4 regions of the Paenarthrobacter sp. FR1 genome follow, and region 4 is predicted to be linked to each of the others. Evidence: riboswitches for the same ligand, from Rfam matches in the RefSeq annotation. Region 4 holds a riboswitch; each other region holds the start of a gene.
The links. Region 4 has a riboswitch for thiamine pyrophosphate ahead of thiC (phosphomethylpyrimidine synthase ThiC). Riboswitches for the same ligand answer to the same signal wherever they lie in the genome.
Positions count from the first base shown of each region.

Region 1: it holds a riboswitch for thiamine pyrophosphate, as region 4 does, so the genes downstream of both, ACR30Z_RS16095 (ECF transporter S component) here and thiC (phosphomethylpyrimidine synthase ThiC) in region 4, are expected to answer to the same signal.
Region 2: it holds a riboswitch for thiamine pyrophosphate, as region 4 does, so the genes downstream of both, thiO (glycine oxidase ThiO) here and thiC (phosphomethylpyrimidine synthase ThiC) in region 4, are expected to answer to the same signal.
Region 3: it holds a riboswitch for thiamine pyrophosphate, as region 4 does, so the genes downstream of both, thiD (bifunctional hydroxymethylpyrimidine kinase/phosphomethylpyrimidine kinase) here and thiC (phosphomethylpyrimidine synthase ThiC) in region 4, are expected to answer to the same signal.

Region 1 is NZ_JBPFSF010000008.1:132,673-138,598, forward strand. Features, by position in the region: gene ACR30Z_RS16085 (energy-coupling factor transporter transmembrane component T family protein) at 1-785, opposite strand, end outside; gene ACR30Z_RS16090 (ABC transporter ATP-binding protein) at 782-2,350, opposite strand; gene ACR30Z_RS16095 (ECF transporter S component) at 2,350-2,970, opposite strand; TPP riboswitch at 3,048-3,184, opposite strand; gene ACR30Z_RS16100 (NUDIX hydrolase) at 3,302-3,979, shown strand; gene ACR30Z_RS16105 (DUF4235 domain-containing protein) at 4,016-4,276, shown strand; gene mnhG (monovalent cation/H(+) antiporter subunit G) at 4,338-4,730, opposite strand; gene ACR30Z_RS16115 (monovalent cation/H+ antiporter complex subunit F) at 4,720-4,998, opposite strand; gene ACR30Z_RS16120 (Na+/H+ antiporter subunit E) at 4,995-5,561, opposite strand; gene ACR30Z_RS16125 (Na+/H+ antiporter subunit D) at 5,558-5,926, opposite strand, start outside.
Region 2 is NZ_JBPFSF010000001.1:372,017-377,942, forward strand. Features, by position in the region: gene ACR30Z_RS01665 (TetR/AcrR family transcriptional regulator) at 1-30, shown strand, start outside; gene ACR30Z_RS01670 (DUF3107 domain-containing protein) at 81-305, shown strand; gene ACR30Z_RS01675 (hypothetical protein) at 343-645, shown strand; gene ACR30Z_RS01680 (4a-hydroxytetrahydrobiopterin dehydratase) at 737-1,072, opposite strand; gene ACR30Z_RS01685 (thiazole synthase) at 1,087-1,884, opposite strand; gene thiS (sulfur carrier protein ThiS) at 1,888-2,124, opposite strand; gene thiO (glycine oxidase ThiO) at 2,121-3,401, opposite strand; TPP riboswitch at 3,393-3,512, opposite strand; gene thiE (thiamine phosphate synthase) at 3,540-4,223, shown strand; gene ACR30Z_RS01705 (ferritin-like fold-containing protein) at 4,242-4,910, opposite strand; gene ACR30Z_RS01710 (TM2 domain-containing protein) at 5,023-5,926, shown strand, end outside.
Region 3 is NZ_JBPFSF010000006.1:270,707-276,632, reverse strand. Features, by position in the region: gene ACR30Z_RS14105 (vitamin K epoxide reductase family protein) at 1-145, opposite strand, end outside; gene ACR30Z_RS14100 (Rne/Rng family ribonuclease) at 618-3,785, shown strand; TPP riboswitch at 3,937-4,035, shown strand; gene thiD (bifunctional hydroxymethylpyrimidine kinase/phosphomethylpyrimidine kinase) at 4,026-5,543, shown strand; gene rplU (50S ribosomal protein L21) at 5,919-5,926, shown strand, end outside.
Region 4 is NZ_JBPFSF010000001.1:15,498-21,423, forward strand. Features, by position in the region: gene rimM (ribosome maturation factor RimM) at 1-2, opposite strand, end outside; gene ACR30Z_RS00095 (RNA-binding protein) at 132-374, opposite strand; gene rpsP (30S ribosomal protein S16) at 376-798, opposite strand; gene ACR30Z_RS00105 (hypothetical protein) at 1,035-1,472, opposite strand; gene ACR30Z_RS00110 (VOC family protein) at 1,593-2,465, opposite strand; gene ACR30Z_RS00115 (amidohydrolase family protein) at 2,544-3,626, opposite strand; TPP riboswitch at 3,712-3,819, shown strand; gene thiC (phosphomethylpyrimidine synthase ThiC) at 3,814-5,652, shown strand; gene ACR30Z_RS00125 (alpha/beta fold hydrolase) at 5,635-5,926, opposite strand, start outside.

The DNA.
Region 1 (5,926 bases), on a different contig from region 4:
ACGAAACTCCATGTCCCCGCGCCCACAGCGGCCAGCACTGCTCCCGCTGCAATCACCAGCCCGCCAAGGACCACCCAAACGTCCAGCAACGAGTACGTTGATTCTCGTGCCCACGTGCGTTGACCGCCCCCAAAACCGCGGGCTTCCATGGTCACCGCTAGCCTCGACGCCCGGCGAACCGCCTGCACCAAGAGCCCGAAGCTCTGCCCGAGCGTAGCCTTGAGGCGCTGGAACGGGCTGCCCTGCGAGCCGACGCCGCGTGCCCGGCGGGCCATGCCGATGGTCTGCCACTCCTCTGCCATGAGGCCCACTAAACGCATGGCTGCCAGAGACCCGAGGACAAAGCGGTGCGGCAGCTTTGCTTTCTGCGCCAGCGCATCGGCCAGGTCCGTCGGATCGGTGCAGGTCATCAGCAGGATCGCCGGGAGCGCGATCGCCAAGCCGCGGAGCATGAAACCCAGCCCCAGCTCGAGGGAACCTTCGCTGATGGACCAGAGTCCGACGTCGAGCAGGACAGCGCCGCTGTCAGCAGCCACGATCGCTGTGCTCCACCCGCCGATCGCTGCCGCGATGATCAGCGGCCAGGCACGCTGCCACAGCAAGCGGAGAGTGAGGCCGGCCAGCGGGAAGAGCGCCAACTCCGCAACAAGCGCCGTAGACGCCGACACCCAGTCGATGGACAGCGCCAGCACCAGGGAAATGAGGAAGACCGAGCCGAACTTGGCCAAAGGATTCGCGCGGGTCAGCAGCGCCTGGTTACCCCGCAGGTTCAGTGCATCCCTCATGCTGCACCGGCTTCCTGGCGGTCGTTTTCCGTGCGCGTGGACGGGCCGAGCTGCAGTTCCGTGCCGCCGAGCACGGCGCTGAACTCTTGGTCATGGGTTACTGAGACCACGGCAGTTCCGGCGTCCAGCAATTCGGACAGGAAGGACGCCAATTCGGCCCAGGTGTTCGCATCCTGGCCAAACGTCGGCTCATCGAGCACCAAGACCTTCGGATGCGCCGCGAGCACGGTGGCCACCGAGAGCCGACGCTTCTCGCCGCCGGACAAGGTGTACGGATTGGCGTCCACCAGATGGGTGAGGCGCAACCGCTCCAACAGTTCGTCCACGCGTTCCTCGCCATGGCCCAGGTGCCTCGGGCCAAACATGAGTTCGTCCAGGACCTTGCCCGTGACGAACTGGTGCTCCGGCTCCTGGAAAACGGTTCCGATACGGGAAATCAGCTGCTCGGCTTTCCACTTGAAGGGGTCCATGCCCACTCCCTCTGAAAGCTCGACGGCGGCACTCACCGTGCCATCCACCGGCGCCAGAAGACCGGCCAACGTGAGCGCGAAGGTGGACTTTCCGGCACCGTTGGGACCCGTGATGGTGAGCGCCTGGCCTGCCCGGACCTGGGCACTGATGCCGGATTGCACGGGAACCGGCGGGATGGTCCTGAAGCCCTTCCTGCGTGGTTTCTCCCGTGAAACTGAGAGGTCCTGCGCCGCAAGGAGGAGCTGGGCGGTCCGGGGTTCGTTGCGGCGGGCGCGGGTTGCCGGGACATACCCCGGAACCCAAACGCCGGCACCCATCAGCATGGTGCGGGCCTCGGATAGGACGTGGTCCGGCGGGCCGTCCAGGAGGACGCCCGGCGTACCGGCTTCTGAGCCGGTACCCGGCTGCAGGACCACGATCCTGTCCACCAGGTCCTTCCACACAGACACCCGGTGCTCCACCACCACCAACGTGGCGCCGGTCTTGTCCACGCAGCGCTTCACGGCATCGCGGACCTCCAACACCCCTGCAGGATCGAGGTTGGCCGTAGGTTCATCCAGCAGGATCAGCCCGGGCCGCATCGCCAGGATGCCGGCCAGCGCAAGGCGCTGCTTCTGCCCACCGGAGAGTGCCGCCGTCGGGTGATCCAACGCCAAGCCGCCGCCTGCTGCGGTACGCAACCCGACGTCGTCGAGCGCTTCATGGACGCGGGACCAAATCTCGTCCCGCGGTACGGCCAGGTTCTCGGCACCGAAGGCGACGTCGTCACCCACCCGCGAGAGGACCACCTGCGTTTCCGGATCCTGTTGCATCAGGCCGGCGCGGCCTCGCTGCTCGCGGGGAGTGACGCCGTCGATCAGCAGGGAGCCGGTCTCGTCAGAGTCGTCCTCCTCGTCACCCAGCACCCCGGCGAGGGCGTGCAGGAGCGTGGACTTGCCGGCGCCTGAAGGCCCCAGCAGCAGTACGCGCTCCCCGGGTTCGATCCTGAGGTCAAGGCCTTGAATGGCAGGCTTGGCCCGACCGGCGTGCCGCCAACCCCAGCCCTCGGCCGAGATGGCGGCAGGCCTGACAGCGCCGCTGTTGGTGGCGGGCATCAGCTGAAGACTGGCTCCGAAGCGGCCTTGCGGGACGCGAAGGAGCTCAGGACGCCCGTCTTGGCCAAACCGCGGGTGGCGACCCATGACAGTGCGCCTGCGATGATCGCGCCGGAGATGGTGGTGAAAGTGATGTAGGCCAGCTTGTCGATGGCTTCGTAAGCGATGTTCCAACCCCAAGGCAGGAAGGAGTCGTTGAGGCCGCAGAAAAGGCCAGCACCGGCACCGGCAAGGAGTGCCGTGGGCAGGTTGAACTTCTTGTAGCGGAACGCGGCGAAGATCAGCTCGGCGCCGAGGCCCTGGAGGATGCCCGAGATGAGCACTGTGGTGCCGTACTGCGAACCCATAATGAGCTCACCCGTGGCTGCCACGGCTTCGCAGAACAGTGCCGCACCCGGCTTGCGGATAATGAGCATGCCCAAGACCGCCGGGATCATCCAGCCACCGGCGATCAGGCCGGTGAGCGGCGGATACGTCGCGTTCATGGGAATGGATACGAGTGCGGCGCCCTGGGACCATGCCCAGAAGATCACGCCGCCGGCGATGGCGATAAGGGCCGCCACCACGATGTCTACAACACGCCAGCTATAACTGGTCTTCTTCACGTTTACCGTGGTCATTTTTCTGCCTCCTGAGGTACAGGAGGGGAAAGTGCTCCCCGGATTCCCCAGCCGGCCTGCGCCGCCCGGATCCGGACACTCTGAGAAGCTCGACTCCCTTGCGCCGGTACTAACCGGATCAGGTTCGAGGGTCTGCGGCTGTCCGCACTCTCAGCGCCCTCGCGTCTCCCGCATTCCTGCAGGATTCGACGGCGGCGCTCCCCTGTCGTTATCAATCTGCCCTGATGGGCTGGTTCAGTTTACACCTGCGCGTGTGGCCGGCGCTGGGGCCCGGTCACAATCCTGCGAGAATGGACCAGCAGATCCGACCGCAGCAAAGGGGCACATTTTCATGACGGACATTCCCGGCTCAGGACTTCCAGGAACCAAACCCGTGCCCGAACCCCGGCTTGCTGCCAGCGTCATCCTGCTTCGCGACACCGCGGACGGGCTCGAGGCCTTCGTCCAGCACAGGGTCAGCACCATGGACTTCGCTGCCGGGATGGTGGTCTTCCCCGGAGGACGGGTGGACGCCGCGGATCAATCCGGGTGGGACTACCCCACCGAACTCCTGCAGGCCCACGCGGCGGACTGGCACCAGAGCTCCATCGGCACGGATCCGGACGCTGCAGCAATGGTACTCACAGCTGCCATCCGGGAGGTCCAGGAGGAAGCCGGCCTGAGCATCGACGCCTCGGATCTCCGTCCCTGGGCCAACTGGATCACCCCTACGGACATGCCCAAGCGCTTCGATACGTATTTCTACGTCGCCAAGCCTTCGCCGGGAGCCGAGCCGCAGCACCAAACCACGGAAGCGTGGCAATCCCTATGGATGCCTGTGAACGGAATCCTGGAAGCCGAGGCTGCCGGCACCCTGCAGCTGATGCCGCCCACCTACTACCTGCTGAAGGAAATCGACGGGTTTGGTTCTGTGGAGGCGATGTGGTCCGCCGAACATGCTGTGGTCCCCGTGCTGGCACCGGAGGGTTCCATGGCTGCGTTTTTGAAGGAACGGGAAAGCCGGCGCTAGCAGTGTTCCCCCGGCCTTTACAGCTAGGCTGGGGACATGAACCTCTTCTTCAAGCTGCTGGGTGCCGGAGTAAGCCTCGGAGCAGGCTTCGTCGGAACCAAACTCGTCAACAAAGGGTGGGAAAAGGCCACTGGCAACAAGCCACCCGTAGGCAACGATGACATGGAAACAAGCCTGCGCTCGGCCCTGACCTTCGCACTGATTTCCGCGTTCGTCAGTACCCTCATCCAGGTCCTTGCCAGCCGTGGCACGCAGCGTGCCATCGCACGCTTCGCCAAATCCCAGGACATCGTCTAGGAACCATCCGGACAACAAAGCGCGGGCCACCTTGGTGGGCCCGCGCTTTTTTATGGGCGGTTCAGCGGTCGTTCGCGGGTTCCTGGCCCGCTGCTGCCCGCTGGACGACGGCCTCAAGCTCATCTTTGGTGAGCATCTCGCGGTGCCCGTGCTTGGTGCGGTAGGCAGAGCGCCCCACCATGTGCGCAGAGACGGGGGCCGTCAGCAGCTGGAAAATCCACGCCACCACCAGGACAGGCCATACCCACCACGTCCGCATCTGCAGGCCGATCGCCGCCAGCATGAGGAACAACCCCAGGACCTGCGGTTTGGTGGCGGCGTGCATGCGGCTCATGAGGTCCGGGAAGCGCAGCAGGCCCACGGCCGCGCCGAGGGACATCAGGGCACCCACCACCAAGAACACAGCGGTAACAACATCAATGACGGCGTCCACGCCGGTGGCGTCAGGACTCATTGTTCTGTTCCCTCCGCTCGGCCACGAACCGGGCAACCGTCACCGAGCCGATGAACCCAATCACCGCTAGGGCCACCAGCAGCATCAGGTTGTTGAGGTGCCGGTTCATCGCCATATCCACGGCAAGTGCGGCGCCGAGAATGGCCAGCAGCACGTCGGACGCCAGGACGCGGTCCAGCAGGGACGGTCCGATGGCGATGCGGACAATCGCGCCTGCCGCAGCCAAACTCAGGATGACAGCCGTGGCCACCAGGACGAATTCCTTCACTGCGTTGCCCCTTCCATGCCGGGACGCGCTTCAGCCCTAAGCGCCTCGACTTCTTCACGAGTACCCATGATGCGGATCAGTCCCGCTTCGATGTTCTGGGTTTCCTGCCGGATCTTGTCGATGTCGGCTTCTTCATAGATGTTCAGCGCGTGCAGGTAAAGCGTTGACGTTGAACGGTCCACTTCCACCACCAGGGAGCCGGGAATCAGGGAAATGACGTGCCCGGTGGCGGTCACCATGAGGTCCGAATGGCTCCGCAGCGGAACAGCGACGACGGCGCTGCGCACCTTCGGGCCTTTGGCCACCGCCAGGTACAGCACCACGAAGCTCGCTGCCACAACTTTGGCGAGGAACATCAGGGCAAAGGGAATGGCGCGCAGGATGTTGAACCTGCCGCTCAGTTCCACGGGTGGGAGGTAGAAGAACTTGGCCACCAGCACTGCGATCAGGGCACCAAACAGCAGGTTGCCGGGGCTGAAATCCCGCCACAGAGCGCCCCAGACAATCACCAACCAGATGAGCAGTGGCAGTTCGGTGCGGAACGAAATCGGTTTGCGGCTCATTTGGCATCACCCGTCTGCACTTCATCCGTTTGTGCAAGGGGCGGCACCTCGACGGAATCGCCCAGGACCGAATGGATATAGGCGGATCGGTCCAGCATTATGCGGGCGGAACCGTCGGCCACCTGGAAGAGCGGTCCGGCGAAGACCGTCAGGGCGACGCCAAATATGACCAGGCCGGCCGTGGAACCCACCATTGTCCGGGGCAGCACGCCGACGTTGCCGGTAGCCTTCAGCACGGGGTCGGGGAACTCGGCGTCTTCGGGCTTCCGCCAGAAGGCCCTGTTCCACACACGGGCGATCGCCAGCAGCGTCAGCAGGCTGGTGACTACGCCGCCCACCACCAGCACGATGGCCAGGGGTGTCCC
Region 2 (5,926 bases), 360 kb from region 4:
GGAATCAGTCGATTCCCCAAAGAGTCCTAGGCTACAAATAGAGGACTGACTTAACACTTGATTGGCTTGGAGGCCTTGCTGTGGAAGTAAAGATCGGCATTCAGAACGTTGGCCGTGAAATTGTGCTCGAATCCGCCCTGGATGCCGATGCCGTAGCCAAGATCGTGGCCGAGGCCGTTACCAAGGGCTCGGAACTGCGCCTCACTGACGAGAAGGGCCGCCAGATCATCGTTCCCGGAAACGTTCTGGGTTACGTTGAGATCGGCGCCGAGGAAGTCCGCCGCGTCGGTTTCGGTGCACTCTAGCGTCTTCCCACCCCGCGTCGCCCGCTAAGGAGTCTTCATGCTTTCACTCGTCGTGGTGGTTCTCGCCACCGTTGCCACCGGCTTCATTGTGTGGGCGAATGACAAGCGGCACGGCAAGTATGGAATCGCATTGCCGGCAGGTGTCTCGGCGGCTGTCGGAACGCTGAGCTGGATCGCGTTCATCAGCGCCGGCTTGGGGTACCAGCCCGGCGCGACATGGGTCCCTTGGATCCTGCCGATCGTGCTGGGTACTGCCGCAGCTGCCGGCGTGGTGGTTTATCTGGGCCGGACGCGGACCAAGCACGATACCGCGGTGATGACCAAGGCCCTCCGGCTCTAGGCTCATACCCGGTCCCGCATCACGTCTACACGACAGCAATGGCCACCACCCCCAGGGGTGGTGGCCATTGCTTGTGGCGTTCAAGTCTTTTTCAAGCGGCCGGGTAACGCCCGGGCTCCGCAACGGCTTCAACCGCCGCCGCGGCTGCACTCACGGAGGCCGCGGCCGCGACGTCGCGCCGGGTCACCTGACCGCCGGCGTCATGTGAGACATAGCGCAAGTACACCCGGTTGTAGCGCCAGTCAAGATCCGGGTGGTGGTTTTGTTCTTCGGCGATCCGGCCAATCGCGGCGATCAATGCCAACGCCTTGGCCGCCGTCGAGGTTTTGTAGACAGTTACCAGGCCGCCGTGAAGTTTCCAATCCGGAAGGTCCCTGAGGGCGGCGTCGACCGCGGCTTGAGTCAGGTGGTCTGCCTGGTCGGCCATGATTGCTCCTTCGGCTAGAGGAACTCCGCCCGGCCTTCCATGGCCGAGGACGCGAGTGCGTGCTCCCGCCGCGGAATCCGGCCTGCCCGTTTGGCCAGCCTACCGGCGATGACAGCGTGTTTGAAGGCTTCGCCCATCTGCACGGGGTTCTGCGCACGGGTAACGGCTGTGGCCAGCAGGACGGCGTCACAGCCCAGTTCCATGGCAAGCGCTGCGTCCGAAGCGGTTCCAATTCCGGCGTCGAGAACCACCGGCACGGAGGCCCGTGACACGATGAGGTCGATGTTGTGCGGATTCAGGATGCCCAAGCCGGTTCCAATGGGCGAGCCGAGCGGCATGACGGCTGTGGCGCCAAGGTTTTCCAGCCGCAGCGCCAGGACGGGGTCGTCATTGGTGTAGGCGAAGACTTTGAAGCCGCGGTTCACCAGTTGCTCGGTGGCGTCCACCAGTTCAACGGCGTCAGGAAGAAGCGTGTGCTCGTCCGCGATGACTTCCAGCTTCACCCAATCGGTTTCCAGTGCCTCACGTGCCAGTTCCGCCGTCATGACGGCATCTTTGGCCGTGAAGCAGCCAGCCGTGTTGGGCAGCACCCGGATGTCGTTGTCCACCAAGAGCTGGAACAGCGAGCCGGCCTCAGCCGGCGAATAACGCCGCATGGCGACTGTGGTGAGCTCCGTCCCCGATGCCAGGAGGGCGGCTCCGAGGCCGTCCAGGCTGGGCGCCCCTCCCGTGCCCATGATCAGGCGGGAGCCGAATTCGACGCCGTCAATCACCAAGGCGTCTGTGCGGATTTCAGTACTTGCTGTGGTCATGGTTCAGCCTCCTTGGACTGCGGTTACGAGTTCGAGTTCGTCTCCGTCGGCGAGCGTCGTCGCCGACCATTGGCTGCGCGGCACAACTTCGGAATTACGCGCGACGGCGACACCCAGCTTTCCGCCGTCGGCTGCCTGTCCCTTGTGGTCCAGGACCCGGCCGGTGATGGAGCTGACCAGGGTGCTGACCGAGGCGTCGTCCGCCACTGTATGGTGGGCGCCGTTGAGTTTGATGTTCATACTGGTTCCTTGCTGGGAGCGGCTGCTGGCGTGGTTGTGTGGGGTTCCGGGAAGTTGGTCGCGAAACGGTCCGGCCGGAAGCGGGACCACCGGGAGTCCGACGAACCGCCGATCAGTTCGCCGACAATCCTGGCGGCTACAGGCGTGAGGAGAACACCGTGACGGAAGAAGCCTGTGGCTATGACCAGCCCCGCGATGTCCCCGCGTGAATCGGCCACGCGACCGAGCAGTGGAGCGTTGTCCGGGGTGCCTGGCCGGGCACGGGCCGTGGCCTCGAGCAATTCGAGCTCAGCCACTGCCGGAACCAGGACCTGGGCGTCCCGCAGGAGCTGGTAGACACCGCCGGCGGAGACTGCGTTGGACGTCGCCGACAGGGCATCCTCGCGCTGGGTCGCTCCAATAACGACGGTTCCGTCGTCCCTGGGGACTATATACACGGGCACCCCGCGGACCATGCCCCGGACGGTAGCTGTCACCAACGGCTGGAGGTGCGCCGGGACTCGAAGCCTGAGGATGTCGCCGTAGACCGGCCGCACCGGGAGGCCCGTGGCCTCGGGGAGGCCGAGCAAGTGCGCAGCACCCAGTCCGTTGGCCACCACTGTCTCACCCGCGAGGACTGTGCCTCCGGCTTCGAGTTCCACTCCGCAAACCCGGTTCCCATTCCACAGCACTCCGCGCGCGGAGTCGGCTACGGCGAATCCATGGTCGGCACCGGCCACCCAGGTGTCGTCGCCGGGCGAATGGGCGGCCAACCCCGCCAGCAGACAGTTTGCCAGTTTCCGGGGATCCACTTGGTGGTCGGCTGGAATGTCGAAGGCGCAGGAAATTTGGGGGCTGAGCAGGGGCTCGCGTTCCCGTGCCGCCCGCAATGCCAGCGGCTCGACGTCCAAACCAGCGGCGAGCTGCACCAACCGCAGATCGGCGAGCGCGCGACGGTCGGCGGCGTCGGCACCCACGGCGAGGGTCGGCGTCGTACAGTATCCGGTGCCTTCCCCGGCTCGGGGAAGGCCGCCCACGAAAGCCGGCCACAGACGGGAAGACTCGAGCATGAGCTCCAGAAGGTCTTCCTCCTGGTAGTGCAATTCGCTGACCGGTGCAAGCATTCCGGCGGCGGCGAACGTGGCGCCGGATGCCGGGGCTGGGTCGATGAGCGCCACTGAGCGGCCCTGCCGACGGACCTCGTGGGCTATCCCCAGGCCGATGATGCCTCCGCCGATGACGGCGACGTCCGCGCGAACTGTCGATGTGTTGCCTGGAGCGTGGCGGGATTCTGCCATTCGGTTCCTTCCCTACGCCGGTACTAGCCGGATCAGGTCAAGCGGTCGGCGCTGAAGCCCTCTCAGCCGGACAGTCATATGACGAAGGTCGCGGCTCCCGCAGTACGTGCCCAGTTTAGAGGAACTACTCTGGATTCCATGACCCAGCCTGAATCCCTCGCCTCAGCCCGCCTCTATCTGTGCACGGATGCACGCAAACGGCAGGGCGATTTTGAAGACTTCGTCGACGCCGCGTTTGCCGGCGGAGTGGATATCATCCAGCTCCGCGACAAGACCATCGAAGCGGCCGAGGAACTGGAAATACTGGCCGTCCTGCGCAGCGTTGCGCAGCGGCACGGACGACTCTGGGCCGTCAACGACCGCGCCGATGTTGCCAGTGTTTCCGCGGCTCCCGTGTTCCACATCGGGCAAAAGGACCTTCCGTTGAAGGTTGCCCGCACCTTCCTTCCCAAGCCCGCAGTGATCGGCCTTTCCACCCACACTCCGGAGCAGGTGAATGCGGCAATCACGGCCTCCCCCGGGAACGACGGCTTGGACTATTTCTGCGTTGGTCCGGTCTGGGCAACACCCACCAAACCGGGCCGGACAGCAGTGGGGCTGGACTTGGTCACATATGCCGCAGAAGCCACCAAGCGCGCAGACGAAACCACCCAGGTCGCCGTCGAGCTGCCGTGGTTCGCCATCGGGGGCATCGACCTCAACAACGTGGAACAAGTGGTGGCCGCAGGAGCCAGCCGGATCGTCGTCGTGCGCGCCATCACCGAGGCGGAAGACCCGACGGCGGCAGCCAAGTCGCTGCTCGAAGCCCTGGACGCCGGGTAGCGCCAACGCGGCGGGCAGTCAGGCGGTCAGTCCGAGTTCCGTCATTCGGCGCGCGTGCCTTTCGGCGAGCTCGCCGGTCAGTTTCCTCACCGCGGCCCGGGCGTCGCCGCCGTTCTTCAACGTTGGCCCCACCCTGGGGTGTTCCATTCCCACGCGTTGTGCCTGCGTCAGGGCTTCGCCTACCAACCGGCGGCCCCATAACGCCAGCCGGGAGGCCAGCCTCGGGTCATCGGCCAACGCCCGCCTCAACAGGACGCGGAGGACTTCGGTGGCTTGGTCGGGAGATGCCACCCGCTCAACGAACTGCTGCGTCCCGGCATCGAGGAACCCTGCAACAGCACGGTAGAAGTCCGAGGAAACGGTATCGATGACGTAGGCCTTCATCACGGATTCGAACCAGTCCCCCGGTTTGGTGCGCTCGTGGAAATGGTCAAAGGACCGCTGGAAGGGCAGCATGGCCTCCTCGGGATCGATCCCCATTTCGGAGAGTCGATCGCTGAGGAGGGCGAAGTTTCCGTAGGCACCCACGGCTATCTTGGCCAGTACCGACCGGTCATGGAGTGTGGGCGCGTAGCGGGAATCGAACGAGAGCCGCCCGAATGCGGACAACTCGCCATATGCCATGGCTCCGAAGAGCTCTGCTGCGAGTTGATCGGCCGAGGCGGGTGGGTCCGGTGAAGTGCCCATGGTCCAAGACTAACCCTGAGGCCTACTAGGCTGGCTCGAAGTGAGTTGGCAGCGAGGCGTCCCAAACGTGCCCCTGCCCTCACCTCGTACCCACCCCACTGAAGGATCATTAATGAGTCACCCGAGCTACCCGCCCTCGCCCCAGAACGATGCCGGAGCAGGAGTTCCGCAGATCCCCACCGCGCCCGTCGGCTACGGAGGCCAGTACCAGGCCGGGCCGCAGAACGATTTCCAACCCGGCCCGGGTTCAGCACAGTACGGGGCTCCAGGGTTTGGTGGTCCCGCCAAGTCCTTCCTGGTTACCTGGATTCTCTCCCTGCTCTTGGGTGGACTCGGCGTGGACCGCTTCTACTTGGGCAAGATCGGTACCGGCATTGCGAAGTTGCTCACGGCGGGCGGCTTGGGCATCTGGTCCATCGTGGACCTCATCATCACGCTCACAGGAAATGCACGCGATAAGCAAGGCCGTCCGCTGGCGGGGTATCCGGAGAACAAGAAGAAGGCCTGGATCATCACGATCGTCGTATGGTTCGCCGGGCTCATCATTGGAATCGTGTCCACGGTGGTGTCTTTGACGCTCGTCGCGGCTGCAGTCCAGGGAGGTACCACGCCTGTCCCGGCCCTCCCCTCGACTTCCCAGGAAGCGCCTCTGCCGTCGCCGGGGCCTGTCACTGACGCCAACTCCTTCATGGTCACCGTCTCCGACGGCAACACGGTGAAAGTCAGCATCGTCAACTCCGGGTACACCACCGAGATTCCCGACATGTCCTACATGAAGCCGAAAAACGGAGGGTTCCTCCTGATGGAGGTTTCGTGGGAAACGGTCACGGGAACCAGCCTTTCGGCTCCGACAAACTTCGAGGTCTTCGACGCTGACGGCAACAAGGGAGAGCAGATCTACCTTGAGGAAGCCATGGGGAGCCTGCCTTCCGAGGAAGTCGGACCCGGACAAGTCCGTCAGGGCGTCATCGCCTTCGACATCAAGAGAGGCCCCACCTCGGTGGTGGTCAACGACG
Region 3 (5,926 bases), on a different contig from region 4:
GCCAACCGATGACCCCGGTGACCAGCAGCAGCCAAGCGAAAGGCTTGTCACGGACTGTCTTGGGCAGGGAACTGGGCTGAGTGACGGAGTGCTCTACTGGGGCGGAGGGTTGGTTGGCCAGGTTTTCCCTGGCGGTGCTCGGCATCGCGGATCTGATCCTTTTCGACAAGTGGCCCGGCTGGCCGGGAAGGGCTCTTGGGAGGATTGTAACGCCGGAGGCTGGACGTGGCCCCCAGCTTGTTGCCCGGCACTGCGCGACACAGCGGCCTGCCTTGGGAATGTGTGGCGGTGTGAGAGAATGAACATGGCTGGAAGCCGATCCACATTCGGAATCCAGTCCGGTGACTTGTTCCCAAGACCGCCAGTATGAGCTGGGCATGCCAGGATCACGTAGATCTTCGGTAGGCCCGCCATAACAATGGACGGCACCTGGTTGTGGCAGCAGAACAACGGGTTTCAGAATAAAGGCGCCGGCCTTCCAGGGCTGCCGCACCCCAATGATGGTGCGAACCGGAAGGCATACTACCGACTTCTGTCAACGCCCGCGGGTTTTGACAATATTTGCCCCACTGGGCGCCGGATGTGGCGGCGTCGCTGGGGCAGGAGTGTTGCCACATATGGATAATGACCAGGTTGTAGCCGTTAATGACGAGGCAGCTCCCGCGGAAACCGCGGAAGCGCCAAAGAAAACCACCCGGACCCGGCGCAAGGCTGCGCCCAAGGCAGAAGCCGCTGCAGTGACGGACGTCGAATCTCCGGCGTCCGAGACCCCGGCCGCTGAAGCCTCGGAGCCCGCAGTCGCTCCCGCGCGTCGCACTCGTTCCCGGAAGAAGGCAGAGCCTGCCGAGCCGCTGCCAGGCCTGGGTGATGAGGCCGCCGCTGGTCCGGTTGCCGCGGCAGGGGAGGCCCAGCCCGAAACTGCCGCCGACGCTGCCCCTGAAAAGCCGGTCCGCCGTCGTCGTACTGCCAAGCCCAAGGCTGACGTTGCCGAGGCACCCGCCGCAGTGGAAACCGTGGAAGAAACCACGACGCCGGATGTGCCCTCCCAGCCTGAAGCCTCCCAGCCTGAAGCCATTGCCGCTGAGGTAGTGGCCGAAGAGCCCGCCTCTGAAGAGACACCGGCCGAGGAAGCTGCGCCCGCGGGATCGACGTCCCTGTTCCTTGAGCCGGTCTCCATTACGTCCATGATCTTCCAAGCCCCGGACCTCACCACGGTTCCGCGCGTTGCGCCCGTGGAAGAGAAGGCCGAAGAGCCTGAAGACGAAGCCGAAACCGGCGCTGACGGCGAACTGGAGGATGCTGGCAGCCGCCGTCGTCGCCGGAGCCGTGGCCGCCGTGGCCGCCGTGGAACCGAGCGTGAAGAGAACGAAGCCGAGGACGGAAGCGAGCCGGAGGACGAGGAAGCCCCCGCCGCCGAAGCCCTCGAAGAAGGCGTTACCTCCCGGCGCCGGCGTCGTCGTCGCCGTGGAGACCAGGATCTTGAACTTACCGGCGGCTCGGACGATGATCCGCCCAACACGGTTACCCGTGTCCGCGCACCCCGGCCTATTACCGAGACCGCACCCTCCAACCGGGTTGCCAGCGTCAAGGGTTCCACCCGGCTTGAAGCCAAGAAGCAGCGTCGGCGCGAATCCCGCGAAACCGGACGCCGCCGCCAGGTGATCACCGAGGCCGAGTTCCTGGCGCGCCGCGAGTCCGTGGACCGCCAGATGATCGTCCGCCAGCGCGACGACAGAATCCAGATCGGCGTCCTGGAAGACGGTGTGCTTGCCGAGCACTTCGTGTCCAAGACCCAGCAGGACTCCCTGATCGGCAACGTCTACCTGGGCAAGGTCCAGAACGTGCTGCCGTCCATGGAGGCTGCCTTTGTTGACATCGGACGTGGTCGCAACGCCGTTCTGTATGCCGGCGAAGTGAACTGGGACGCCGTCAACCTTGAAGGCCAGCCGCGCCGGATCGAGAACGCGCTGAAGTCCGGCGATTCCGTCCTGGTGCAGGTGACCAAGGATCCCGTGGGTCACAAGGGCGCCCGCCTCACCAGCCAGATCTCCCTGCCGGGCCGCTACCTGGTATACGTACCGGGTGGGTCCATGACCGGTATCTCCCGCAAGCTGCCCGACGTTGAACGTAACCGCCTCAAGCGCATCCTGAAGGACCGTTTGCCGGAGAACGCCGGCGTCATTGTCCGCACGGCCGCTGAAGGTGCGTCGGAAGAAGAACTGACGCACGACATCAACCGATTGCGCGCACAGTGGGAAGGCATCGAAGGCCAGGCCTCGTCCACCAAGGTCCTGGCACCTGAGCTGTTGTACGGCGAGCCGGACCTCACCATCAAGGTGGTCCGCGACGTCTTCAACGAGGACTTCTCCAAGCTGATCGTCTCCGGTGACGACGCCTGGGACACCATCGAGGCCTACGTGACGTACGTTGCCCCTGACCTGGTGGGTCGCCTTGAGAAGTGGACCAAGGACCAAGACATCTTCTCGGCATGGCGCATCGACGAGCAGATTCACAAAGCGTTGGATCGCAAAGTCTTCCTGCCTTCCGGTGGTTCGTTGGTCATCGACCGTACCGAAGCCATGACTGTGGTGGACGTGAACACGGGCAAGTTCACCGGCAGCGGTGGAAACCTCGAAGAAACGGTCACCAAGAACAACCTTGAAGCGGCCGAGGAAGTGGTTCGCCAGCTTCGCCTGCGCGACATCGGCGGCATCATCGTCATCGACTTCATCGACATGGTCCTGGAATCCAACCGTGACCTCGTTCTTCGGCGCATGGTGGAGTGCCTTGGCCGCGACCGTACCAAGCACCAGGTAGCTGAAGTGACATCGCTGGGCCTCGTCCAGATGACACGTAAGCGAATGGGCACAGGCCTCCTGGAGGTCTTCGGTGAGCAGTGCGAGCACTGTGCCGGCCGTGGCGTCGTAACGCACGACGAGCCCGTGGAGCACCGCCGCGCCAACGTGGTGGCCGCCGAGCACCACCGGCCGCACCCCGAGGCCCAGCAGCCTGCTGCCCGCACGGAACGCAAGCGCCGCCGCGGTAAGGGCGGGGGACAGGCCACCGCCGAAGCACCCGCTCCGGTCCATACGACGGCGTCCACCCCGGCAGCACCTTCCACGCATACGGAAACCCAGGATCCGGCGCATAAGGCCAAAGCCGAGGCAACCAGGGCGGCGCTGGCCACGATTGCCGCTGCGGCGCATGCGGCCCACCTGCACGACGACGAACTCCACCGCGCTGAAGAGCAGGCCAAGTCAGCCGGACACCACGAACAAGCTGCCCCGTCCGGTGCCACCGGATCAGCAGAGGATGCCGCCGCCCACGAAGCAGCTGTCCGTGAAGCGCGGCCCACCCCGGTTCTCCGCTTTGGCGGGGAAGAGGTTGCCCTTCCGTTCGTGGAACACCACGAGGAACCGCAAGCCGCCAAACCTGCCATGAGCCTGGATCTCTTGGCCGAGGCTTTCTCCCACCTTGGAGCAGCCTCGGCACCCGAGGAAGAAACAGCGCCGGTTGCCGTCCAGGCGCCGGCCGTTGCTCCGGCGTCCGGCGCTGAGGATGCCCATGGTGATTCGGCGCCACGGGGTCGTCGTGGCCGCCGTAACCGCAGTGCCAGCAGGGCACAGGGCGCTGCCAATGAGACGAGCGTGGAGCACCACGAGGTGACTGCCTCGGCGGCTGGTGGAGCGGCCCACGAGGCTAAGGCGTCCGTGGAACCGGCCAAGAAGGCACCATCGGATGAGCCCATCATCCTTGGCGTCGGGGTGCCGGCTTCCGAGCTCTAACCTCCTGAAGCACTCCGAGGGCCCTGCGCTGACCGTCCAAGAGACGGTTGGTGCGGGGCCCTTTGCTTTCCGCACGCTGAGCAAACCGCAGTCATATCCAGTCCTCACGGTGGCAGGGTTCCCGGGCTTTGGTGCTTCCCGGCTAGGCTGGGGAACTGACACGGGGTGCCGGGCGAAGGGCCGGGCTGAGATCCAAACCCGTTGAACCTGTCCGGTTAGCACCGGCGAAGGGATGTCCTCATGACTGCATTATTGTCCTCCCCTGTGTACCCTCTGGTGACCTCGAGCAGGGCAACGCCCCGGGTGTTGAGCATCGCCGGCTCCGATCCCTCGGGCGGGGCCGGCATCCAGGCCGACCTGAAGAGCATCGCAGCCCACGGCGGGTACGGGATGGCTGCCATTACCGCCCTGACTGCGCAGAACACGATGGGGGTCCATGCCGTTCACGTACCTCCGGTTGAGTTCCTGCGCCAGCAGTTGGAGGCCATCAGCAGCGACATCGATATCGATGCCGTCAAGATCGGAATGCTTGGGGACGCGGCGGTGATCGATGAGGTCCGCCGGTGGCTCGAAGAGGTACGTCCCGCCGTCGTGGTCCTTGACCCGGTGATGGTGGCCACCAGTGGCGACCGCCTCCTGCGTGATTCTGCTGAGAAAGCCCTGCGTTCGCTCTTGCCGCTGGCGGACCTCATCACACCCAACCTTCCTGAACTGGCCATGCTGCTGGGGGAGCCCGAGGCACCCGATTGGTCCTCGGCGCTGGACCAAGGCAAGCGACTGGCCGCCGAGTGCGGAAACACCGTGCTGGTGAAGGGCGGCCACCTGGCGGGTTCGGAATGCCCCGACGCGCTGGTGAATACGAGCGGGCTGTTGAGGCAGGATGTGGTCGAGATTGCTGGGCCCCGGGTCGAGACACAGAACAGCCACGGCACCGGCTGCTCCCTGTCCTCGGCCCTGGCCACTGTCCAGGCCCGAACTGGTGACTGGGAGGCCTCCCTTAGGGAGGTGAAGCCGTGGCTGCTCCAGGCCCTGATGAGCTCTGACGCCCTCGAGGTGGGGCAGGGGAGCGGCCCGGTCCATCACTTCCACCACCAGCAAGGACTCAAGCCCGGCGCCTTCGCCGCCGCATTGTGGAACCACGCCACACCGGAGCTCGAGGCGATCTACTCCCTCAGGTTCATTCAGGAGTTGCAGTCAGGGGCGCTGCCCGAGCCCTGGTTCAACTACTACCTCGCCCAGGACGCCATCTACCTCAATGGGTACTCCCGGGTACTGGCACGCGCTGGAGCCCTAGCACCCACGGAGGAGGAGCAGTTGTTCTGGGCAAAGGCCTCCCAGCAATGCCTCGAAGTTGAATCGGAACTGCACAGGAACTGGCTGGGCTCCCGTGAGACGTCCACGGTCACGGGCCCCGTCACCAAGTCGTATGTGGACCACCTGCTGGCGTCCTCGGCCTCCGGCAGTTACGCGGTGATTCTGGCGGCGATTCTGCCTTGCTACTGGCTGTATGCGGAAGTCGGCCAACAGCTCCACACCGCCTACGTCGATGCCGGGGCCCCTGCCAACCATGCCTACGCGGACTGGTTGAGGACGTACTCGGACGAGGATTTTGCGGAGGCCACCAGAAAAGCGATCAACTTCACGGATAGCGCCGCTGTGGAAGCATCTGACGGTGAGCGGGACGCCATGGTGGAGGCGTTCGTGCAGTCCTGCCGCTATGAGACTGCCTTTTTCGACGCTCCGCGGTTGTTCGCGTAAGGTCCGCCGGAACTTTCTGAAGCGCGTTTTCGAGGCCGCCACCGCGCGTCGCGAGCGAAATCGCGTTAATCGCGCCCAAACCCTGTAGGCTGTATGGGCACGGTGCCGGGAGAGTCCGTTACAACTGGTGACGCAAGTCACGTGGTAGCCTCCGGACCCGGCCTCATTTGCAGCTGAAGGTCAAACTAGCGTAATCTTGATCTTCGGTGCTTACGCCAACACTTGGGTTATGCCCCTTGGAATTGTTCATGGGATGACTCGCGGACTTCGATCAGAAGTCCACGGCGTTGAGGCACAGCGCGAACCAAGCCTGATTCCGGTTCAAGGTTCCGCACGCAAATTTAGTTATAAACGTCGAGAGAAGTGAGTACCCAAGTGGTGTA
Region 4 (5,926 bases):
ATGGATTCCTCTGAATTCTTGTGGACCGCGCCGCCGGGCAGCCACGGTGATGATTTGGTGGATAAAGCAATCCGGCCCCTCCACCATATTCGGTGAAGGGGCCGGATCTAAGACAAGTAGTGCTGAGCGCGTTACCGGCGACGGTCGGTGTCGACGACGTCGACCCTGACCTGCTCGCCACCAGCCAAAGCTGCAACCACAGTGCGCAAAGCACGTGCAGTGCGTCCTTGACGGCCGATCACCCGTCCGAGGTCCTCCTGGTGAACGCGCACCTCAAGGGATTCCCCGCGGCGGTTGTTCTTGGCACTGACCTTGACATCCTCAGGGCTGTCAACGATCCCACGGACCAAGTGCTCGAGCGCTTCTGCCAGCAACTTACTCAGCCTCGGTGGTCTCTGCTTCAGCCTCGGCCGGAGCCTCAGCAGCGTCGTCCTTCTTGGCCTTCTTGGTGATGGCTTCCGGGATGATGACGGAACCCTTCTCCGGAGCTACGAAAGCTTCCTTCGGAGCTTTGGTCTTCAGGGTGCCTTCCTGGCCCGGGAGGCCCTTGAACTTCTGCCAGTCACCGGTGATCTTGAGGATCGCAGCAACCTGTTCGGTGGGCTGGGCACCAACGGAAAGCCAGTACTGAGCGCGCTCGGAAGCGACCTCGATGTACGACGGCTCTTCGGTGGGGTGGTACTTGCCGATTTCTTCAATGGCACGGCCATCGCGCTTGGCGCGGGCATCCATGACGACGATGCGGTAGTACGGTGCGCGCATCTTACCGAAGCGCTTAAGGCGAATCTTTACGGCCACTTTTGTGGTCACTCCTGTTTCTGAAACGAGGTTGAACCCGACGTTCTGCACCCGTGGGGCGGGCCATACTTGACGGTTCGAAGGACAAGATACGAGCACGGAGAGAGGGGCCGCACCGATCGAGTACCTGTCTATTGTGCCAGATGCCGGGTGCAATTACGACTTACACCACGTGGGGCGGTGTGTTGTTGGTCACCGGAAGGCATCCAACGCAGCGCCGCGGGACGTGCGATTCGTCAGACGGACCAGACGTAGAGCCCGGAACGCTCCACCTTCTCAACGTCAGTGGCCAGCGCAGCCAACTGCTGGACGTACTGGCGCGACGCGGTTGCATCGAAAGGCATGTCGTCCTGGGCAGCCCATGCCGCGGCAACGTCGTCGAGGACGTTTTCCTCGCCCTCGCTTTCATACGTGAGCAGTTCGGCAAGAGCCCGCACCATTGCCTCGGGAACGCCAAGGAGTGCATCGCTGGTGACATCCACGAGGGCCAGTTCATAGTCAGCGCCGGACGCGTGAACAGCCTGGCCCGCGAGGTCGCCCAGCTGTTCGACTTCGAAGTCCGTGATTCCCTCGATCCTGACGGCGGGACCGGCTACTTCAGCGCCCCTGTCCAGGGCTGCGGCCCGCTTGAGTGCTTCATCGTGGGTGGCTATAAAAATTTCGGCAAAGCCCATGGGAAAGTACTCTCATTCCTTCGTGCTGACGGGGCGGCGGCACAGGACCCTGGGGTTCCGTGCCGTCACTGCCCAGCCTAATGCAGCGAAAGGCCGCAGGAACGCAGTCGCCATGGCGGCCTAGCGAACGGCGACCCGAAGCTTGTTGCGCCAAGGATCCTCGAACCGCAGCTCAGCGCCGGTGTGATGGTTGTGCACGCCGGCAACCTTCAGCCGATCCGCCAGCGCCGACACATCATCAGCGCCAGGGACTTCAATCAGCACTTCACCCAGCCCGAGCGTGTCCCGACGGGGTCCGGCACCGCGGCTGTTCCAGACATTCATCGCCATATGGTGGTGGTAGCCGCCGGCGGAGACGAACAGCGCCTGACCATGCCAGCCTGCGGTCCGCTCAAAACCCAAGGTTTCCACATAGAACTTTTGCGCAGTCTCGACATCACCCACCTGCAGGTGCACATGCCCGACGCCGGCGGCCGCCTCGCGCTGTCCGGTCACGGCAGCTTCACTCAAGTGCTCCTGCAGGAACCGCTGTGGCGGGAGTGCAACGTTGTCCATAACCACGTTCGCGCCATCCCACTGCCACAGCTCACGGGGCTTGTCGTAGTAGAGCTCGATGCCGTTGCCCTCGGGATCGGTGAAGTAGAACGCTTCGCTGACGAGGTGGTCTGCGCTGCCGGCGAAGGCGCGGGGTTCAAACTCGGCGGCGGTAGCAATGGTGGCGGCAAGGGAAGGCTGGTCCTTGAACAGGATGGCCGTGTGGAACAAGCCCGCTTCGCCACGCCCCGGAACCTGGAGGCCAGCCGCGGGAGCAAGATGAACAACCGGCTTTCCGACGCGCCCCAGATACAGGCCGCCATCCTGCTCGGCCACCACATCCAGGCCCAAGGCCCGCTGGTAGTAGTCGCTCATCACCTTCATGTCGCCAACCTTGAGCATGACGGTGCCCATGGTGAGTTCGGCAGGCAGAAGATCCTGGCTGAATGAAGTGGTCATGTGAAGCTCCCGGTTCTGAGGTGGCCGCGCATCGGCACCTTCCTACCCTCGTAAATTACTTGAAGCTTCAATTTATTCCTAACGGATGATTCTTCCGCGAAGGACGATGTGTTTGGGGTCGCAGACAGTGGCCACCTCAAGCCTCGGGTCGTCAGCGCACAGCACGACGTCGGCACTCGCCCCTTCGCTGATGCCCTCAGCTCCCAGCCATGATCGGGCGCCCCAACAGGCGGCCTCGAGCACCGCCCACGGCGGCAGGCCGGCGTCGTGCAGTTCCCTCATCTCGTCCGCGATCCGACCATGCTTGATCACGCTGCCCGCGTCCGTTCCCGCGTAGATCGCGACCCCGGCCTCGAATGCCTCAAGCACCCGCTCACGCCGACGCTCCCAAAGGCGCACCATGTGGCCCGCGTACTCCGGAAACTTCGGCGCTGCCTGGGCAGCGATCTCCGGAAAGGTCGCAATGTTGACCAACGTGGGAACGATCGGCACCGACTGCTCCACCAGCCGTGGAATGTGCCGGGGCAGAAGGCCAGTGGCATGTTCGATGCAGTCGATGTTGGCATCGAGCATGTCGTCGATGGTGTCCTCCGCGAAGCAGTGCGCCGTGACCCTGGCACCTTCATCGTGGGCGGCAGCAATGGCGTCCTTGACCAGCTCTGCCGGGAACGACGCAGCGAGGTCGCCAACGCCACGATCAATCCAATCGCCTACCAGTTTCACCCAGCCATCACCGTCCCGGGCTTCCTTTCGGACCGTCTCCACGAGCTGGTCCGCTTCAATTTCATGGCCCAGTCCGCGGAGGTAGCGCCGACTCCTGGCGATGTGCCGGCCGGATCGGATCAAGCGGGGCAAGTCCGTCCGCTGCTGGACCCAGCGCGTGTCGCTGGGCGATCCCGCGTCCCGGATCAGCAGCGTTCCGGCGGCAAGGTCCGCCTGGGCCTGGGCAAGCGTGGTCGCCTCGTCAACCGCCCCTCCGACGCCGAGCCCGATGTGGCAGTGGGCGTCAACAAAGCCTGGCAGCACCCAACCATCCACAACCCTGTCCGGTGTGGCCACTGGGCGCTCGAAGGTCAGGACTCCGTCCACGGACCACATGCCGCGCCGCTCGTTATCCCGAGCCACGAGCACAGGTCCGCTGAATTCAATGATGCTGGCCATGGCAAAAGCCTAGTCCGCCCGTCATCACCGGAAACCTGCTGCGCCCATGTGACTGCGTACTCGTTCGGCGCTGTGGTAGCTTCGTCTACGACCACACGGGGGCCCCTGCAGGGGCTGAGATCGGACTGACGCAGTCTGCGACCGTTGAACCTGTCCGGGTAATGCCGGCGAAGGAAGTGAGTAATCCTTGAGCACCACAGAAACACAGCACACCCCTGCCCAAAACGAGCCTGTTACGCAGTCCCTCAGGTCCCATTCGCTGGCATGGATTGAAGACCATGACGCCGGAATCCGCGTCCCCGTCACGGAAATCGCCCTGGAACCCTCCCCCAACGGCCAGGCCAACACGCCGCTGCGGGTGTATCGCACCGCCGGGCCGGGCAGCAATCCAGTGGTGGGGTTGGAGCCTTTCCGGGCACCGTGGATCGCAGCGCGCGGCGATACGGAGATCTATTCCGGCCGCGGCCGGAACCTGCTCGACGACGGCAAGTCGGCCGTGCGGCGCGGAGCCGCATCGGCGGAGTGGAAGGGTGCACAACCGGTGCCCCGCCGCGCCGTCGAGGGTAAAACCGTCACGCAGATGCATTACGCGAAGCAGGGCGTCGTGACGCCGGAAATGCGTTTCGTTGCGCTGCGGGAGAACTGCGATGTGGAGCTGGTCAGAAGCGAACTGGCCGCCGGCCGGGCCATCATCCCCAACAACATCAACCACCCGGAGTCCGAGCCCATGATTATTGGCAAGGCCTTCCTGGTGAAGATCAACGCCAACATCGGAAACTCGGCGGTCACCAGTTCCATCGCCGAAGAAGTGGACAAGCTTCAGTGGGCCACCCAGTGGGGCGCAGACACCGTCATGGACCTCTCCACTGGCGACGACATCCACACAACCCGTGAATGGCTCATCCGCAACTCACCCGTCCCCATCGGAACGGTGCCCATCTACCAGGCATTGGAGAAGGTCAACGGTGAAGCCAACAAGCTGACGTGGGAAATCTTCCGCGACACCGTGATCGAGCAGTGTGAACAGGGCGTGGATTACATGACCATCCACGCCGGCGTGCTGCTGCGGTACGTCCCCCTGACCGCCAACCGCGTCACGGGCATCGTGTCCCGCGGCGGCTCGATCATGGCCGGCTGGTGCCTGGCGCACCACCAGGAGAATTTCCTATACACACACTTCGATGAGCTGTGCCGGATTTTCGCCCAGTACGACGTCTCGTTCTCGCTGGGCGACGGGCTGCGCCCCGGCTCCATTGCCGATGCCAACGACGCCGCGCAATTCGCCGAGCTGGACACCCTGGCGGAGCTGACACAGCGGGCCTGGGAATTCGACGTCCAGGTCATGGTGGAGGGCCCCGGGCATATCCCCTTCCACCTGGTCCGCGAAAATGTGGAACGCCAGCAGGAACTCTGCAAGGGTGCGCCGTTTTATACCCTGGGTCCGCTGGTCACCGATATCGCCCCGGGCTACGACCACATCACCTCGGCCATCGGTGCCACCGAGATTGCCCGCTATGGCACGGCCATGCTCTGCTACGTGACACCCAAGGAACACCTCGGGCTGCCGAACAGGGATGACGTCAAAACGGGCGTGATTACCTACAAGATCGCCGCCCACGCAGCCGACCTCGCCAAGGGACATCAAGGGGCCAGCGAGCGTGATGATGCCCTGTCCAAAGCACGTTTTGAGTTCCGCTGGCGCGATCAGTTCGCGTTGTCCCTGGATCCGGTGACAGCTGAGGGATTCCATGACGAGACCTTGCCCGCCGAGCCTGCGAAGACCGCCCACTTCTGCTCGATGTGCGGGCCGAAATTCTGTTCCATGCGCATTAGCCAGGACATCCGCGACGAGTATGGTTCGGCCGAATCGCAGGCGGCAATCGCCGGGATGTACAGCGGTATGCGGGAAAAGAGCAGGGAGTTCCTGGAATCAGGCGGGAAGGTGTACCTGCCTGAACTTGAAATCCCCTCGGGCCCGGAGAGCACCAAGGCCCCGGCGGCCAATATTTCAGGACGCCTGAACTGACCTTGCCCGTCCCACATCCGCGACGAACGAACGGATGATGTGATCGCCGTCGACTGAATCCTGGGGCCGGTGTCCGCCCGCCGCCACACGGCGGAGGGCGCCGGTCTCCTGGAGGTACCCTGCAATCTCTTCGTACAGCGGTTCCCAGCCGCCGGTGAGCACCAAGGTGGGAACACCGGGAACAATGTGAAGCGGAGCCTCCCACGGAGGTTCTTGGAGCCTGAGCCTGCGAGCAGAACGACGCGCCTCCGGAGTGTCCAGCCCTCCCGTTTCG